Regions from separate parts of the Desulfotomaculum sp. 1211_IL3151 genome, predicted to be linked through region 1. Evidence: predicted binding sites of a transcription regulator. Region 1 holds the regulator's gene; the other holds the start of a gene.
The links. The regulator HrcA, encoded in region 1, represses chaperone genes, less so after heat shock. The targets are predictions, from matches to a motif close to TGTTAGCACTCNNNNNNNNNGAGTGCTAACA.

Region 1 (9,649 bases):
AAAACCTTGGCAGCTCCCAGCTTAGCCGCTGTGATGGCAAGAATGCCTGTACCGGTTCCCACATCGGCCGCTGTTTCTCCACCCTGAACAATTCCTTCCAGGTATTCCATGCACATGGTGGTGGTGGGATGGTTGCCGCAGCCAAAGGCCATGCCTGGGTCCATTTCCAGAACAATTCTTGGTTGCTCTGGGGTATAATCTTCCCAACTGGGCTTAACTGCTAATTTATTGCCAATTTCCACTGGTTTATAATATTTCATCCAGGCCGTGGCCCAATCCTCTTCTGCCACTTCATGGCTCTCGAAGACAGGCACTGTGGGTAAAGGCAGAGCAATTAAAAGCTCCTGTAAAAGCGCCAGTTTATTCTCTAAGTCAGGTCCTTCGGGCAGGTAGGCCTTGACAATAGGCATCGGTCGGTTAAGAACCTCTGGGGCAAATTCATAATGGTCCCATATATTGGCCTCAATGTATTGGTTAATTAAGGCGGGATCCTCAATAACAACCCCACCAGCACCCAAATCATCAAATATATTACTTACCATGTCAATCCCCTCATGGGGCACATGGACAGAGATTTCCAACCAGTTCAATGGGGGTTTCACCTACCTTACACGAATTGTAGCTTAGTCTATGTAATGATGCAGCCGCATTCGCCGGATTTAGCCATCAGCCTTCCGCTTTTGGACTAGGGTATTTCTATAGGGTAGCCAGGAATCCTGGCCGGAATACACAAAAAGCCCCAGGCCCATGCACCCTAACTAAAACTAACAGCGAATGCGACAGCGGGAACCGTCCCCGCTGTCGCAAACTCCTTGCTGCCAGCAAAGACCAAAAAGCGGCTGGCTGGCGGCTATTTAAAAACATCCTTCACTTTTTCAAAAATATTCTTTTCTGTGCCTTTGAGTGCTTTTTCACCGCTTGTTTGGGAAAATTCTCTGAGCAGTTCCTTTTGTTTTTCATTCAGCCTGGTGGGGGTAACGATCCTGACACGGACATGCTGGTCGCCTCTACCGCTGCCGTTTAGGTAGGGGATACCCTTTCCTTTAATGCGGAAAATGGTCCCTGTTTGTGTCCCCTCAGGAATTTTTAAGTCAGCGGTGCCGTCCAAGGTGGGGACTTCGATGGTATCGCCCAGTGCTGCCTGAGCAAAGGTCAATTCCATATCGCAGACAACTTCGTTGCCTTCCCGGCGAAAGAATTTATCAGGCCGCACCATGATATAGACGTAAAGATCCCCCGGTGGGCCACCCCTGAGTCCTGACTCACCCTCGCCGGCAAGCCGCAGACGGGAACCTTCATCAACACCCGCAGGAATTTTCACATGAATATTTTTGGTCCTTCTGATTTGACCGGCACCCCGGCAAGTGGGGCAGGGTTTTTCAACTATTTTTCCAGAACCGTGACACCGATCACAGGTTCGGCTCTGAACAATCCGACCGAAGGGAGTGTTGGAGGCATATTGTACTTGTCCTGAGCCATGGCAGGTCCCACAGGTTTTGGGATTGCTTCCCGGTGCAGCACCGGAACCGTCACAGGTATCGCAGTTTTCGGTACGGGGAATCTGAATATCCCTTTCTATGCCAAAGGCAGCTTCTTTAAAGGAAATTTCCATGTTAAAGCGTAAATCACTGCCCTTTTGTGGGCCATTACGCTGCCTGCCCATGCCGCCAAAAAACATATCAAAGATATCATTAATTCCACCGAAATCGCCAAAACCACCGGCCCCAAAGCCTTGACCATCGGTGGCAGCATGACCAAATTGGTCATAGGCCGCTCGTTTTTCATTATCGCTTAGTACGGCATAGGCCTCCGCAATCTCTTTAAACTTTGCTTCAGCCTCTGCTTTATCGCCCTGGTAGGCATCTGGGTGGTACTGCCGGGCCAGCTTACGGTAAGATTTCTTTATTTCTTCCGCAGAGGCACCCTTGTTAACGCCCAGCACCTCGTAATAATCTCGCTTAGCCATGATTCACCACCTTACATTCATAATTACAGGGGAATCGAGATTCCCCTGTAATTAACACTCTATAGTATATGTTATCTTACTGCTTATTGTCATCCTTTACTTCATAGTCGGCATCCACAACATGATCCTTTTCAGCCTGGGTGCCACAGCCTCCGTCAGCACAACCACCCTGGGCAGGGTCTTGCTGGGCCTGCTGTTGCTGGTACATGGCAGCCGTTAACTCGTGCAGAGGTTTGGTTAGTTCTTCCAGCTTATTCTTGATTAAATCCGTGTCATTACCAGTCATCGCTGTGCGTAGTTCCTCAATGGCTTTTTGCAGTGCCTCTACCTTATCTTTTTCTGCCTTATCTCCCAGATCTTTAATGGTCTTTTCTGCCTGGTAAATCATGCTGTCTGCCTGGTTTTTAACTTCCACTGCTTCTTTACGTTTTTTATCCTCTTCAGCAAATTTTTCGGCGTCATTGACCATTCTGTTAATTTCATCGTCAGATAATCCACCCGTACCGCCGGTGATAGAAATGCTCTGGACTGTGCCGGTCCCCATATCCTTGGCCGATACAGAAACAATGCCATTCACGTCAATATCAAATCTAACTTCAATTTGTGGTACACCACGGGGTGCTGGAGGAATGCCGGTTAGTTGGAACCTACCCAAGGTCTTGTTGTCTGCAGCCATCTGACGTTCACCCTGCAATACATGAATTTCTACAGAAGGCTGGTTATCCGCTGCCGTGGAGAAGATCTGGCTCTTGGACGTTGGGATGGTGGTATTGCGGTCAATAAGTTTAGTGAATACACCACCCAGTGTTTCAATACCCAAGGACAGAGGCGTTACATCCAGCAGCAGAACATCCTTCACTTCACCGGACAAAACTCCGGCCTGGATGGCAGCACCTAGGGCCACACACTCATCCGGGTTGATCCCCTTGTGAGGTTCTTTACCCAGGAATTTACGGATGGCTTCCTGTACAGCGGGAATACGGGAGGAACCGCCCACTAACAAAATTTTATTAATTTCATTTGGCTGCAAACCAGAATCAGCTAAAGCCTGACGGGTGGGTCCCATTGTTTTTTCCACCAGGTCTGCGGTTAATTCATCAAACTTTGCTCTGCTGATATTAACATCCAGGTGCAAAGGACCCTCGGCACCAACGGAGATAAAGGGCAGGTTGACATTGGTGTTAACCACACCGGACAGCTCAATCTTAGCCTTTTCAGCAGCTTCTTTTAAACGCTGCAGCGCCATTTTATCTTTGGCTAAATCAACAGCCGTTTCTTTCTTGAACTCAGCCACTAAATAATCAATAACACGTTGGTCAAAGTCATCACCACCCAAACGGTTATTACCGCTGGTGGCCTTTACTTCAAAGACTCCGTCGCCTAATTCCAAAATAGATACGTCAAAGGTACCGCCGCCAAGGTCAAAAACCAGGATGGTTTGGTCTTCTTCTTTATCCAAACCATAGGCTAAGGCTGCTGCGGTGGGTTCGTTAATAATACGCAGAACTTCCAGACCGGCAATTTTACCAGCGTCTTTGGTTGCTTGACGCTGGGCGTCACTGAAATAAGCCGGTACAGTAATAACAGCCTGAGCCACTGACTCACCTAAATAAGCTTCGGCATCGGCCTTGAGTTTACCAAGGACCATGGCAGAAATTTCCTGGGGTGAATATTCTTTACCATCCACCGTTACCTTGTGATTGGTACCCATGTGGCGTTTAATGGATTGAATGGTGCGATCGGTGTTGCTGACAGCCTGACGTTTGGCAACCTGACCCACCAATCTTTCTCCGGTTTTGGAGAAACCTACCACTGAGGGGGTGGTTCTAGCACCCTCCGCGTTTGGAATAACAACTGCTTCGCCGCCTTCCATCACGGCAACACAAGAGTTTGTTGTTCCTAAGTCAATACCAATTACTTTTCCCATTGTTTTTACCTCCTGAGAAAAAATTTATATCAAAGTAAGTATTGAGAATACCTGGCTATGATTTCGCCACCTTAACCATCGAAGGACGAATAACCTTTCCCTTTAGATAATAGCCTTTGCGGAGTTCTTCCACTACGGTGTTTTCCGGTTCCCCGGTATCCTCCGCCTGCAGCATGGCTTCGTGAATATTCGGGTCAAATTGCTCACCCTGGGCCGGAATTGCTGCTAAGCCCTCCCCAGCCAGAACTTCATTGAGTTGACGGAAGATCATTTCCACACCACTGACAAAGCCCTCACCGCCATCACCGGCAGATGCCATCGCCCTTTCAAAGTTATCCAGGACTGGCAGTAATCCGGTAATAAGTTGTTCAGAACCAAATTTTATTAGTTCTTCCCGCTCCTGGCGAGTGCGACGGCGCAGGTTTTCATAATCTGCCTGCAGCCGGAGGGCTCTGTTGTAGCTTTGTTCAGCTTCCTCCGTCTTTTCCAGCAGCAATTTTTTTAACTCCTCTGGATCATTAGGCAGATTAACTGCAGCAGCACCGGTGGTGGACTCTCCCGTTTTATTGCTTTGGTATGCCTCAGCCTCTGTTGCCGTTTCTTGACCGTTCATCATTTGCTCCTCGGTCACTGTATCACCTTCTTTATTATGTTCCCTGCCCGCCAATCTCTGTGGCAGGTTTATAATCCTTCATTTTTATAATTGTATCAATACGCAGGATGGCTTCGGCTATCTCGCCGGCAGCTTTAAGGGCATGGATTTTTACCAGGGCCGGGTCGATGACACCCAAGTCATACATATCTGCAAGCTCCCCGCTGTCGCAATCTACCCCCAGGGAAATCTTACCTTGCTCTGCCTGGGCTGCCAGGACATCCCCCAGTTTCTCCAGGGGGTTGAAACCGGCATTCGCTACAATTTGAGTCATGGGACGGCGCAGGGTTTCGGCCACACAACTGATGCCATAGGCAGTCATGCCCCTGGTACTTTCCCGGGTTTTTTCTACTTCCCGGGAGACAGCCAATTCCAAAGCTCCGCCTCCAGGAACCACGCCACCTTTAATGGCGGCTTGTACGGAGCTGGCAGCATCCTTAGCAATTCGTTCCCTTTCACCCACCACTTCCTCCGTGGCAGCTCCCACTAAAACCGTGGCCATTGGTTTGCCTTTGCCTTCTAAAATCCAGACCTGTTCTAATTTTTCATCTACCAAAACTTCGTCGGCCCGGCCTAGATATTTAGCCAACTCCGTAATATCTTTTTTAAGACTGGTTTTTTTGATAATGCGGGCCCCGGTATGTTCCGCTGCCCGACGCAGTTCCTTGTTGAGAACCCTTTGTACCACCATCACCCCGGCATCGGTAAACACCTCTTCGACGTTATCATCTACGCCACGGTCCACCAACACCAGACCCACGCCAAGGTCAATAATCTTTTGCAGATTGGCACGGAATTCTTCTTGCAACGCCAAATAACGAGCAAAACCCGACTCGGTACTGAGGGCCTCATCCTCAATTCCCTCCGGTTCCAGTGCATCATCAATGACCAGGATTTTAAGTTCCTTTAATTGGCGGGGCATTTGTTTGCTCATGGTTTCTTTATTGATAATGACACCCATGAAAACCTGATTATTGGCCCCTTCCTGGGATATAATCGTATCCGAAAGCTTAAAGTTTCTATCAATTAGTTTTTCTTTACCAATTAAACGGGCAGCCTGCACCACCAGATCTGCAATGTCTTGGTGCTCCCTACCCGCCACCAGGGCTACTTGTTTGAGCCAGGGATGATGAACATCCTCCAAGGGCACTGCCTGTTGCTGCATCGCCTCCAAGGCCCGGCGAACACCCGAGCGGATACCCTCGATAACCCGGGACACCGGAACTCCCTTGATCACCTGATCGACCCCAACACTGACTAGGGCCCCTGCCATCACTGTGGCAGTGGTGGTGCCATCCCCTATCTCTTCCTGCTGGGATTTAGCAATATTAATCACCATCCGGGCAGCAGGATGATTGGCCTCCATCATGGTTAAAATGGTAACGCCATCGTTGGTAATGACCACTTCGCCAAATTTATCCACCAACATCGTGTCTAACCCCTTTGGTCCCAGGGTTCCTTCTACAGCTGCGGCAATGGCTCTCACAGCATTGGCATTGGTCATAAGAGCGGCCAATTTTTCATTGACTTCGGCACCTTGGCTTGCCTGTTGTTTAAGACTCACAGAAACGGTTCCTCCTTAACTTCATCAACCCTGTCCCTTCAGAATACGATCCAGTGTTTTGGATAAATTACGGGACATACAGTCAACCACTGTGACCACCCTGGCATAGTCCATCCTGGTGGGTCCCAGTACACCGATGGTTCCTAGTATTTTATCCCCCACTTGATAAGTGGCAGTTACCATGCTGCAATCCTGAATTTCTTGGCGATTATTTTCTTTGCCAATCTTAATGGTGATTCCTTGACTGTCCTTAGGGTAGTCAAGGATGTCCTTTAGCAAATTTTCCTGTTCCAGTAAGGAAAGAAGTACCTTTACCCTCTCAACATTATGGAATTCCGGTTGATTTAGAATATTGAATACCCCTTCAAGGTAGATTTTATCCTCTTTGACAGGGGTAATCCCGTCCTGCATTAGTTCGATGGCCAGGTCTAAAATACTACGATGTTTAGACAGTTCAAAGTAAATTTCCTTAATCAGATTCAGTCGAATACTGTCCATCGTCTTGCCCTGTAGCTTCGCGTTGAGAACACTGGAAATTTGGTCAAGATCTTGCTGGGTAATGTTTTCGGATACTGTCATCATTTGATGATGCACAGCACCGGTATCCATCACCACAATTAAGATTGCCTGAGTCGGTGCCATTAGTACGATTTGCACATGCCTATAGGCACTTCTGCCAAAGTTCGGCATCTGAACCAAGGCTGTATAATGGGTCAGCTGCGCTACCATTCTACCGGTACGATTGAGGATTTCCCCCACTTCCCGCACTTTATTTTGATAGCCACGCCGAATGGTTCCTTCTTCTTCTTCACTAAGCTGTTCCCGTTGCATTAAGCAGTCCACATAGTAGCGATAACCCAGGTTGGATGGTATGCGACCAGCTGAGGTATGGGGTTGTTCGATATAGCCCATCTCCTCTAGGTCTGACATCTCATTGCGAATGGTGGCAGGGCTAACGCCTAACTTGTATTTACGGGATATCGTTCTTGATCCTACTGGCTCTGCTGTGTTGACATAGTCTTTAATGATGGCCAACAGAATCTGTTGTTTTCGTTCATCCATTTTCACGTCGGCTCACCCTCCCAGCCTACCCATATAGGTGTTAGCACTCGACGACGATGAGTGCTAATCTAAATAAAAATTTAGCAAATGAAAAAATATTTGTCAAGGACAGTAGCGTGTATCAAAGGTAGGTTAATGAATAACCAATCGATTTTTTCCCCTGAAAAGGGAGATTTTAGATCGTCAGCCATTCGCGGTATGCGACCAGGTCATAGGAAACGAATATGGGTATTCACTTTTTTACACAAATTCTAAAAAAACCTGATTTGCAATGGGTAAACCCTTCTCTGTTAACTTAAGATACCCATCCTCTGTTTTTACTAAACCTAAACGTACCAACCGGGCAATTTCCCGGGCAAAAATTTGGTCTATGGCTACGCCAAAACGGTTTTGAAAATCAATCCTATTTAATCCCTTTAACATTCTTAATCCCAGGAAAACGGTTTCTTCCATTTGCTCTTTCATGGTTAGGGTCGTTTTTTCTGCCAGGGGTTGCTGTCCGCTTTGCAGCAGAGAGACATAATTATCAATATTCTCCACATTGCCCCAACGTGCTTGATTATGATGGGAATGTGCCCCTGGTCCAAAGCCCAGGTATTCGCCGTTATGCCAGTAAAGTAAATTGTGCCTGCATTGATAGCCTGCCCGGGCAAAGTTGGATATCTCGTAGTGCTCATAGCCCTCTGCCCGTAAAATAGCACTGGCTGACTGAAACATGGCTAAATCATCTTCTTCGGAACAGGCTGGTAATTTCCCCTGTTCGATGGAGCAGGTTAAGGGTGTTCCCTCTTCCAATTGCAGTCCATAGCAGGAGATATGTTCCGGTTTGAGCATGATGATATCTGCCAGGGTCTGCTGCCACTGGCCCAGGGTTTGCTGCGGCAGGCCAAAGATGAGGTCTAGATTTATATTGGTAAAGCCAGCTTGCCTTGCTTGATCAAGGGCTTCCCTGGCCTGACCAAAGTCGTGTATCCGACCCATCAGGGAAAGAAGTTCCTGATGGGTGGACTGTACCCCCAGGCTGAGGCGATTAAAACCGGCAGCCCTTAATTCTTTAAGCTCGCTAAGATTTACCGTGCCTGGATTAGCCTCGGTGGTTATCTCTGCATCCTTGGTAATAGAAAAGGAACGGTCCAGCCGTTCCAAAATCCTTGCCAATTGCTCGGACATAAGAGAAGTGGGCGTACCACCACCCACAAAAATACTTTCTATTGACGTGTTCTCTAAACCAAGTACTTCTAAATAAAGTTCTATTTCCATTTCCAGTCCCCGGAGATAATTTGCCACCTGTGCCTGGTTTATGGGATAGGATGTAAAATCACAGTAAAGACATTTTCGCATACAAAAGGGTACATGAATGTAGAGACCTAGGGACATGGTTCCACCAGCTTATCTTGAATTTCCTTAATTAAACGTTGTTCCTGGGCCGGGTCCTTGATCCATTCCTCCACCACCGGCCATACCTGGGGGCAGCGACCCTTGGCTCCGGTTACAGCACGAACTGTTTGATCGACAATCTTACGTTGATTCTTCGTTAGCGTGTCGTGACCAGCCTTTTCTAACACTGGTTTTAACTTGTTTAAATAACAGGTCATTTGCCCTACCTCACGATTAGTCTTCGATGCTGAGTACTGCCATAAAGGCTTCCTGGGGTATTTCAACATTACCCACCTGTTTCATGCGCCTTTTACCCTCTTTTTGCTTTTCGAGCAATTTCCTCTTGCGGCTAATATCACCGCCGTAGCATTTGGCTAAAACGTCCTTGCGCATAGCCTTGACCGTTTCTCTGGCAATAATTTTATTGCCAATGGCAGCCTGCACGGGAATCTCAAACATCTGACGAGGAATGAGAGAACGTAGTTTTACCACCAGTGATCTACCCCTGGCGTAAGCTCTTTCATGGTGAACAATACAAGAGAGGGCATCCAGTACTTCACCGTTTAACATAATATCCATTTTGACCAAGTCAGACTGTCGGTAGCCAATCATTTCGTAATCTAAGGAAGCATAGCCCTTGGTCCGAGATTTCAACTGATCGAAAAAGTCATAGATAATTTCTGAGAGAGGAATTTCGTAGGTCACCATCACACGGGTAACACCCATATACTCCATATTACTGAAAATACCACGTTTGCCCTGGCAAAGTTCCATGACGGTGCCGACAAAATCCTTCGGTACCATAATCGTTGCTTTGACAAAGGGTTCTTCAATCATTTCAAGATTGTTAACCGGAGGCAGATTAGCAGGGTTATCAATTTCAGTAACCTCACCCTTGGTGGTGGTCACCCGGTAGACTACGCTGGGGGCAGTGGTAATGAGGCTTAGGCCATATTCCCTCTCTAAACGCTCCTGCACAATTTCCATGTGCAGCAAACCCAGAAAACCGCAGCGGAAACCAAAGCCCAGGGCATCGGAGGTTTCCGGCTCATAGATCAGGGAAGCATCATTCAGCTTTAGCTTGTCCAGGGCATCCCTTAA
Region 2 (9,649 bases), on a different contig from region 1:
TCATAGCAGTAGAGGTTACGGATCAGCCAGGCGGCTTGAGCCAAATTCTACGGTATCTTGAAAAGGCAGAGATTAATATTGAGTACCTATATGCCTTTGTTACGCAAAATTCCAGTGCGGCTTTAATTGTCTTCCGGGTAGAGCAAGTGGATGAGGCCATTCATGTACTAGAGGAGAATGGGGTCCGTGTGGTACCAGGTGATAAGGTATATCAAATTTAGTATAAAATCCTCCCCCAAAGGGGGAGGATTTTATACTATTTAATAACAGAGGTTACGAGGATGGAGAAAAATAAAATTAGAAAACAGGTATTGGAAGCACGTAGTGCCCTTGTTCAAGCGGAAGTTATAGAAAAAAGCGGCCAGGTGATAGAAAGATTGCTTGGGATGAATCTTTACCAAGGGGCCGGTACAATCATGGTTTACTTGGACTTTCGAAATGAGGTAAAAACGAATAGCTTAATTAAGCATGCTTTGGGTGTTGGGAAAAGGGTCGTGGTTCCTGTGGCCAACACAGTAGACCGCTCCATGACCCCTTCTCAGTTGGTGAATTACCCTTCCGACCTTACCCGTGGTTCCTATGGTATTTTAGAACCTGCACCAGATAAGGTACGACCCATTGACCCATGGGAGATTGATTTCGTTATTGTGCCGGGGGCAGTATTTGACCATAAAGGCAACCGCATGGGCTACGGCGGCGGGTACTATGACCGTTTCATACCCCGCCTTAAAAAAGGTGCCGTTACCGTGGCTTTGGCCTATGAATTGCAAGTTAAGCAAGATTTTTCAAACCGGATGGGACAGTACGATCAGCCAGTGCAATATATTATCACGGAAAAGAGGATCATTGAGTGTTAGGGCTTTGTCCCTTAGAAGATTTCCTTGAGATGTTTTAGTTTACGCACAATATATTCATCCAGCCGTTCCACATATTGCTTGGGGTCCTTGGCATTATACTCATTTACTAAGGTTAAGGTTTCCGGGTCTAGCCACTTGGAGCCAGCTCCAACTCCCAGACCAATAATGGTTTGTCGTTCCTCAATCATTTGAATGTTATAAATACATTCGTGGCCAGGCAGAGCATAGCCGATGTTTTCCAGATTACCAACCATTTGCTTCTGACGATACATATAGTAGGGTCGTTGGCCAAGGGCTGCTGCACCCTGGGCAGTTTCCTGCCACATGGCCACTGCCTCCTCGGCCTGCAGCAGAGGAAATTCAGCCAAACGCTGCTTGAGGTTAGAAGCCCGTTTGAGGGCCAGTGCATGGACTGTTATATTTTCTGGTTTAAGCTGTAGCACACGGTTTATGGTCCTAGCCACATCTTTAACTGTTTCCCCGGGCAAACCAATAATTAAATCCATATTTAAAGTAGAGAAGGGATATTTCCTAGCTGATTCGAAGGAACGATAAATATCCTCAACGGTATGGGCACGGCCAATTACATCCAGGGTTTTTTGGTTCATGCTCTGGGGATTGATGCTCAGCCGATTTACCCCGGCATCAGCTAGCAGGGCAAAAACATCATCGTTTAATGTATCAGGACGTCCTCCTTCCACCGTTATTTCTAGGGTGCCGGGGGTTTTCAAATGCTGCTGGATAGCCTGCAGCAGCAGCTGAAGCTGATCATAATTTAGGCTGGTTGGCGTGCCACCTCCCAGGTAGATGCTTTGCACAAGAAGCCCCTGGGATTTTATTGTTTCTCCGATGACTTTTATTTCTGTAAGCAATGCCTTAAAAAAAGGGTCTACCATGTCCCGGTGACGCTTAATGGAGTAGGAAGGAAATGAGCAGTAAAGGCATCTGGAAGGGCAGAACGGAATGCCGATGTAGATACCAAGCAATTTTTTAGTTTGTTCCTTTGATAAAAGTAAAGGACGCTGCACCGCCACTACGGAGGTGATTAGTTTTGCTTTATCTGCGCGAAGGGCATAATGATCCTGTAAGTAAGTCTTTACTGTCTCTTGGTCCCAGCCAAGATCAAGTAAGCGATGCACCACCTTGGTGGGTCGAATGCCAGTCATAATACCCCAGGGGGAGGGACTTCTTTTGCTATAGGAAGACAATAGCCTATACACGGCCAAACGGGCCAGTCGTTTTAGTTCATTGGGGGTTTCCTCTGCTGCCAGGGGTAGTCCTTCTTCCCTCTGGGCCAGGGCTGAACCATTCGCAAATAGTTGGGCCTCTGCCCAAAGTTTTTTTGCCTGGCCTAGGTTTAAATGGAGCGAAAAATCTCCCTCAGACTCAACGAATATGGCACCTGGGTAAAATAACCAAATAATGTCCTGAATCGTTCCCCTATATTCAAAGGCTGTATTAGAAAGTCCAATAATCAAGTTTCTCTCTCCTTTTTACAAATAACGGCATCGTTATGCAAAAACAACATAGCACTTACTGGAATCGGCAGGATATTTTGACATTGTATTGTAATAATAACACAAATAGGCTGCATTCCAATATGAGGGGAGATTTCACAATGGATGAACAAAAAGAAAAAATCCTACAAAGTATTAAAGCAACAGCAAAGGAAGGTAAACTCTCCTGTACTGCTGCTAGAAAGATTGCCAGTGATAATGATGTACCCCCAAAGGTTGTGGGGGATATTTGTGATGAGTTAAAAATAAAAATAAAGGCTTGCGAATTGGGTTGTTTTTAAACTAAATCTAGGGAAATTCCCATGCATCCTGACAACACCATCAGAGGATGACATAGATGATGGTTTAAAGCCCATGGCCCATGGCCATTTTTCAAGATAGACTTTGGAGGAATCATTTTGGCGGAATTATTTAATGTACTCACCGTGCAGCAGGCCAGAGGTGCCTTAGCTTCCCATTTGCCTGCCTGGCAGAGTGAAGAAACGGTACCACTTCTACAGGGATTAAATAGAATATTAACCCGAGATATTATTGCCCAAGAGGATGTCCCGGGGTTTGATCGCTCTACGATGGATGGTTATGCCCTGCGGGCCAGAGACACCTTTGGGGCTTCTGAAAGTTTACCATCCTATGTGGATGTGACCGGAGAGGTATTGATGGGGCAAGAGGCCCTGGGTCCCATCGGATCGGGACAAGCCTGGGCTATTCCCACAGGTGGCATGCTGCCCCCCGGTGCTGACGCAGTGGTCATGGTGGAATATACAGAGGAGTTAGATGAAAGAACCATTGGTGTGACCAAACCAGTGGCACCCGGAGACAATCTGGTGCGGCGGGGGGAGGATGTTACCAAGGGTAGTGTTGTATTAAGGGCAGGTCACCGACTGCGCCCCCAGGATCTGGGCCTATTGTCGGCGGTAGGTGTTACAGAGGTAGCGGTGACAAAACCTGTGCAGGTTGGTATTCTATCCACTGGAAACGAGCTAATTGACCCGGAAAAACCCACTAGCCCCGGCAAGGTGAGAGATATCAATTCATATGCCCTTTATGGGCAGGTTTTAGAGGCTGGGGGGAGCCCCACTCTATACGGAATTATTGAAGATAATTTTGCTGCTTTGCAACAGGCTATGTTAACCGCTCTCGAGGAAAATGAGATGGTGCTGATTTCCGGTGGCAGTTCGGTGGGTGCCCGGGATGTTACGGCTAAGGTTATCGAAACCTTGGGCAATCCGGGGCTATTATTCCATGGTATTGCTATAAGACCGGGCAAGCCTTCGATTGGGGCTGTGGTGGAGGGGAAGGTTGTCTTTGGTTTACCAGGTCATCCAGTCTCAGCCATGGTTGTTTTTGACCTATTAGCAAGACCGATCATTAAGGGAACCCTGCACAGGGTGACCGATAGAAGTTATCCCTTACGGGCAGCCATTACTCGAAATATACACTCCGCCACCGGACGAGAGGATTTTGTAAGGGTTGCTCTGCGCCGATTGGATGATGGCACCGTCGTGGCTGATCCTGTGTTGGGTAAGTCAGGACTGATCAGTACCATGGTGAAAGCTGACGGCGTGGCCCACATTCCCCTGGGTAAAGAAGGGGTAGAAGCTGGGGAATTACTAGATGTATGGCTTTTTTAGATAAAAAGAACAGGAGATTAAGCCATGAGAAATAAACGTGATGTATATCTGGATGATCGCCCGTGGGAAGAAGCATTAGAGGGTTTGTTCCAGCACCTCAGGGAAAAAGGCACTTTGGCTCCCCTTGCACCAGAGGAGATTGTTACCGAGAAAGCTTTGGGGCGAGTTACCGCAGAACCTATCTTTGCCTTTCATTCTTCACCCCATTACAATGCTTCGGCCATGGATGGTATTGCGGTGGATTCCGCCATTACCTTTGGGGCCTCCGATGCTGCACCTAAGACGATTCAATTGGGTGAGAAAGCTCAGGTGGTGGATACGGGCGATCCGATCCCTGCTGGTTGTGATGCAGTGATTATGATTGAAGATGTTCACTTTGTGGCAGAGGATGTCTTTGAAATAACCTCCGCAGCGGCACCCTGGCAACATGTGAGGGCCATTGGGGAAGATGTGGTGGCCACCGAGATGATTCTGCCAGCGAATCATAAAATTCGACCAATGGATATTGGGGGAATTTTGGCTGGGGGCATCGGTAAAATTAAAGTTCATCCCAAACCCAAGGTGGCTTTATTGCCCACTGGTACAGAATTGGTTCAACCCGGGGGGGCTCTCAAGCCCGGTGATATAGTAGAGTATAACACCAGGGTTTTTGGTGCCCTAGTTGAAACCTGGGGCGGTGAACCCCTGCGTTGGCCGATTACTGTTGATGACTGGGGCGAATTAAAGCAATCGATTCTTACAGCAGTGGCAAAGGCAGATGTTGTTGTTATTAATGCGGGGTCTTCCGCGGGACGGGAGGACTATACCGCGGAGCTGGTGCGGGAGCTGGGCACACTGCTAACCCATGGTGCGGCCATAAAGCCGGGGAAACCCGTTATATTGGGTGAAATCCATGGCAAGCCCGTAATTGGTGTACCCGGCTATCCGGTTTCAGCCTATCTGGCCATGGAGTTATTTGTTCGTCCCATTATTTATAAAATGTTAGGCTCGATCCCGCCCAATCCGGTCACCGCCGAGGCCATTGTTTCACGCAAGATGCCATCTCCCATGGGGGTAGAGGAATTCATCCGGGTAAAGATGGGTCAGGTAGGTGAGAAGTTAATCGCCACTCCCATCTCTAGGGGCGCGGGGGTCATCATGTCCCTGGTTCGGGCCGATGGCATGCTAAGAGTTCCCAGGCTTTCGGAGGGTTACCGAGCGGGGGAATCCGTTAAGGTAGAACTGATGCGGCCACTGGAAGAAGTAAGACAGACCACGGTGGTCATCGGAAGTCATGATATGTCCCTGGATATTTTAGCCAATCATCTGCGCCGCAGGTTTCCCGAAGCCAGCCTTTCCAGTGCCAATGTAGGCAGTTTGGGAGGTCTTTCGGCCTTGAAGCGGGGCGAATGTCACTGTGCTGGAACCCATCTATTGGATGAAGAGACGGGTGATTACAATGTGAGCTATATTCAAAGATTGTTGGGGGATCGTCCGGTCGTTCTGGTGAATTTAGTCTACCGTCAGCAGGGCCTGATGGTGGCTAAGGGCAATCCCTTTGAGATTCAAGGTTTAGAAGATCTGGCCCGGGAAGGGATTCGCTTTATTAACCGACAGCGGGGAGCCGGTACCAGGATCTTGTTGGACTACCGTCTAAAGCAACTTAATATTGATCCAGATAGCATTTATGGCTACAACCGCGAAGAGTATACCCATATGGCAGTGGCAGCGGCAGTGGCCAGTGGTGCCGCCGATGCCTCATTGGGTATCCTGGCGGCGGCTAAGGCATTGGATTTAGATTTTGTGCCAGTGGTGGAAGAACGTTATGACCTTTGTATTCCAGGTGAATATTGGGATACCCCTTATATCAAACGATTGTTGGAAGTGATTGCAACCCCAGAGTTCAGACACCAGGTGGCAGCCTTGGGTGGCTATGACCTGCGGGATTGCGGTGGGGTTATGTATCGTCAGGGGATCTAGGAGGAAGTATGAAGAAGAATGACCCGGACAACCTGAAGCGGCCTCCGGCAGAACCTTTTCGACCAGGCTGTAAAGTGTGGCTGGAAAAGGGGGAGACCAATTTTGGCGATGGGCTCTATTATCTTCTTTTGAATGTGCACGATTATGGGTCCATAGCCCAGGCAGCTAAAAGAATGGGTATGTCTTACCGGGCTGCCTGGGGAAAAATCAAAAGGGCAGAAAAAAGCTGGGGGGTTTTGCTAGTAGAAACCCAAGTTGGCGGGGATCTCGGCGGCGGTGCTACACTGACACCTGAAGGCAACAAATTAGTTAAGTGCTTTGGTGAGTTTCGGGAAAAGGTGGAAAGGGTTTGTCAGGAGACTTTTGATGAGTGCTTTGGGAATGGGCCGTGAGCCATGGCACACGCCCATTGGCCCATGGCCGATCCATAAGTAATACTCCAAAGCTATCCCAAAATCCGCTCGGGATAGGTATAGACATTCATTTTTTCTCCCTTGGCAAAGCCTATCACGGTGATGCCTAACTGCTTGGCCATTTCTAAACCTAGATCTGTCGGGGCAGAGCGGGAGATAATTACAGGCAATCCCATTTTGCCAATTTTGATAACGATTTCCGAAGAAATTCTACCGCTGAAGACCAGGATCTTATCCTCCAAAGGAATTTTGTCTAAAAAGGAACGACCAAATATTTTATCCACAGCGTTATGACGTCCTACATCTTCATAGAAATAAACAACCTCGGTGGGGGTACATAAGGCGGCATTATGAACACCACCTGTTTCCTGAAAAAGGGTAGACATTTCCTCTAGACGGTCAGAGAGATCCCAGACCATGCCGGGTGTTATCATTAGATCGGTGGTTACCTTGTTCATGCTTTTTGCATCGTTGACGAAGTAAAAGACGGGTCGTCCCCGGCCACAGCAACTGGTTATGTTTCGTTTAAGAAACTTAGACTCGGCCTCGATACCTGGCGCATCCAGGTAAACAATGCCGTTTTCTTCGTCATACCAAATGTTTTTAATTTCATCCAGTGATTGTAAAAGGCCTTCCGAGCAAAGAAACCCGATGGCCAATTCTTCCACTGCCTGAGGAGAACAAACCATTGTAACAAACTCTTTATCATTTAGAAACAGTGTTATGGGTACTTCCCGCACAAGAAAGTCTTCGGTGGTTATTATTTTGTCGCCTTTAATACGTATAATTTGAGAAGTTGTTTTATTTGATTGCTTGACCATTTGATAACCCCCTAGAAGGTAAAAGCATAATAAAGCAAAATTCAGTTACTTTTATTGTACCCCAACGCAGCCAATATGTGAAGATTAGATCAAAACGTGAGGTGGGAGCAAATGTACAAAATAGGAATTATCACCATGAGTGATAAAGGGTCCCAGGGGCAAAGGGAAGATATTAGCGGTGCCACAATAAGAGAAATGGTCAAGGGTTTAGGGAATGTGGAACAATATTGCATTGTACCGGATGATCCGGAGGTTATAAAAAATACGCTCGTCGAATTTGCTGATCAGGCGGGTATGGACTTGATTCTCACCACGGGTGGAACCGGGTTGGGACCCAGAGACAATACGCCGGAGGCTACCCTTGCCGTTATCGCTCGGCAGGTGCCAGGATTGGCAGAAGCCATTCGGGCTGAAAGCCTGAAAAAAACCCCCAAGGCTATGTTATCCAGAGCAGTCAGTGGCACCAGAGGTAAAACCCTAATTATTAACTTACCTGGCAGCGTAAAAGGAGTAAGGGAATGCCTGGAGGTTATTTTACCGGTATTGCCCCATGGCCTGGAGATCTTGACAGGCCGTGGTGGGGAATGCGGACATTTTTAAAATAATCTAAAATTTGTTAAAAACATTGCATAAAATAACCAGGAATAGGGCAAAAATACCTAGTGAGGGAAATAATAGATAAAAGCCAATGTAAATGTAATGTAGAAGGAGAAATTAAAAGATAAATACCCGTATTATGGATTATAAGCAACATAATTGGTTGTATTTGTTTTACGGGGTATTTGATTTTAAATTTCTTGTTCTATATTATATTTATTAGGTGTTAGCACTCAACACAGATGAGTGCTAACAAAAATCTTACCCGTATATTCTAAAAACCTTAAATATTTCAAAGGAGGGGTTTTTTGTGATTAAACCATTAGGTGACAGGGTAGTCGTTAAGGCACTGCCCCAGGAAGAAAAAACTAAAAGCGGTATTGTACTGCCTGATACTGCAAAGGAGAAACCCCAGCAGGGTGAAATCGTGGCTGTAGGCCCCGGTCGTCTGTTGGAAAATGGTCAGCGTGCTGCCCTTGATTTAAAAGCAGGGGACAAAGTATTTTTCTCCAAGTATGCTGGCAACGAAATTAAACTAAACGAAGAAGAATATTTAATCCTGCGTGAAATGGACATTCTGGCTGTTATTGAATAATTTATTTTCTGTTTTTGTACTTACCCAGTATTTAAGATTCTAAGGAGGTCAAAACCTTGGCTAAAGAAATTATTTTCCGCGAAGAAGCTCGCAGGGCACTGGAAAGAGGCGTTAATGCTCTGGCCGAAACTGTTAAAGTAACCCTTGGACCCAAGGGTCGTAACGTAGTCATTGAGAAAAAATTTGGTGCTCCCACCATTACCAATGATGGTGTAACCATCGCCCGTGAAATTGAGCTGGAAGACCACTTTGAAAACATGGGTGCGCAGCTGGTTAAAGAAGTAGCCACCAAGACTAACGATGTTGCCGGCGACGGCACCACCACTGCTACTGTTTTGGCCCAAGCTTTGGTACGTGAAGGTCTCAAGAACGTAGCCGCCGGTGCTAACCCCATGATTATCAAGCGTGGTATTGAAAAGGCAGTAGAAAAGGCCGTTGAAGAAATTAAAGAAATGGCCAAGCCCATTGAGAGCAAAGAAGCGATTGCCCAGGTTGCTACCGTTTCTGCTAACGATGAGTCCATCGGTAACCTGATTGCCGAAGCCATGGAAAAAGTGGGTAAAGACGGCGTTATTACCGTTGAGGAATCCCAGAGTATTGGGACCAATTTAGAGGTTGTTGAAGGTATGAACTTCGACCGTGGTTATATTTCTCCTTACATGATCACGGATACGGATAAGATGGAAGCGGCTCTCACCGATCCCTACATCTTAATCACCGATAAGAAAGTTTCTTCCGTACAAGAACTGCTGCCCGTTTTGGAAAAAGTTGTACAAACCGGCAACAAGCCCGTACTGCTGATTTGTGAAGACCTGGAAGGTGAAGCACTGGCTACCCTGGTGCTGAACAAACTTCGCGGCACTCTTAATGTAGTAGCCGTTAAGGCTCCTGGTTTCGGTGACCGTCGTAAGGCTATGTTAGAAGACCTTGCTATTCTGACCGGTGGTACCGTAATTACCGAAGATATCGGTCTCAAGTTAGACAAGGCTGACCTAGAAATGCTTGGTACTGCTCGTCAAGTTCGGGTTAAGAAAGAAGAAACCATCATTGTTGGCGGTGCCGGAGAGCAAGCTAGTATTGAGGGACGTATCGCTCAAATTAAGAAGCAAATCGAAGATACCACTTCCGAATTTGACCGCGAAAAACTACAAGAGCGTCTGGCCAAGCTGGCTGGCGGTGTAGCTGTTATCCAAGTTGGTGCAGCCACTGAAGTTGAAATGAAAGAGAAAAAGCTGCGCATCGACGATGCTCTAAACGCT

Region 2: a site for HrcA is predicted at 8,020-8,050, ahead of groES (co-chaperone GroES). Genes of this name have one in related genera too.

The regions. Positions count from the first base shown of each region.
Region 1 is NZ_JBAIYV010000012.1:35,988-45,636, reverse strand. Features, by position in the region: gene prmA (50S ribosomal protein L11 methyltransferase) at 1-590, opposite strand, end outside; gene dnaJ (molecular chaperone DnaJ) at 851-1,966, opposite strand; gene dnaK (molecular chaperone DnaK) at 2,043-3,893, opposite strand; gene grpE (nucleotide exchange factor GrpE) at 3,949-4,524, opposite strand; gene V6C11_RS02200 (TCP-1/cpn60 chaperonin family protein) at 4,541-6,109, opposite strand; gene hrcA (heat-inducible transcriptional repressor HrcA) at 6,134-7,177, opposite strand; gene hemW (radical SAM family heme chaperone HemW) at 7,412-8,548, opposite strand; gene V6C11_RS02185 (hypothetical protein) at 8,539-8,766, opposite strand; gene lepA (translation elongation factor 4) at 8,783-9,649, opposite strand, start outside.
Region 2 is NZ_JBAIYV010000006.1:30,141-39,789, reverse strand. Features, by position in the region: gene V6C11_RS00760 (ACT domain-containing protein) at 1-221, shown strand, start outside; gene V6C11_RS00755 (5-formyltetrahydrofolate cyclo-ligase) at 282-857, shown strand; gene hemZ (coproporphyrinogen dehydrogenase HemZ) at 869-2,335, opposite strand; gene V6C11_RS00745 (hypothetical protein) at 2,476-2,655, shown strand; gene V6C11_RS00740 (molybdopterin molybdotransferase MoeA) at 2,773-4,005, shown strand; gene V6C11_RS00735 (molybdopterin biosynthesis protein) at 4,030-5,964, shown strand; gene V6C11_RS00730 (winged helix-turn-helix domain-containing protein) at 5,973-6,356, shown strand; gene fdhD (formate dehydrogenase accessory sulfurtransferase FdhD) at 6,410-7,198, opposite strand; gene V6C11_RS00720 (MogA/MoaB family molybdenum cofactor biosynthesis protein) at 7,310-7,798, shown strand; gene groES (co-chaperone GroES) at 8,106-8,390, shown strand; gene groL (chaperonin GroEL) at 8,447-9,649, shown strand, end outside.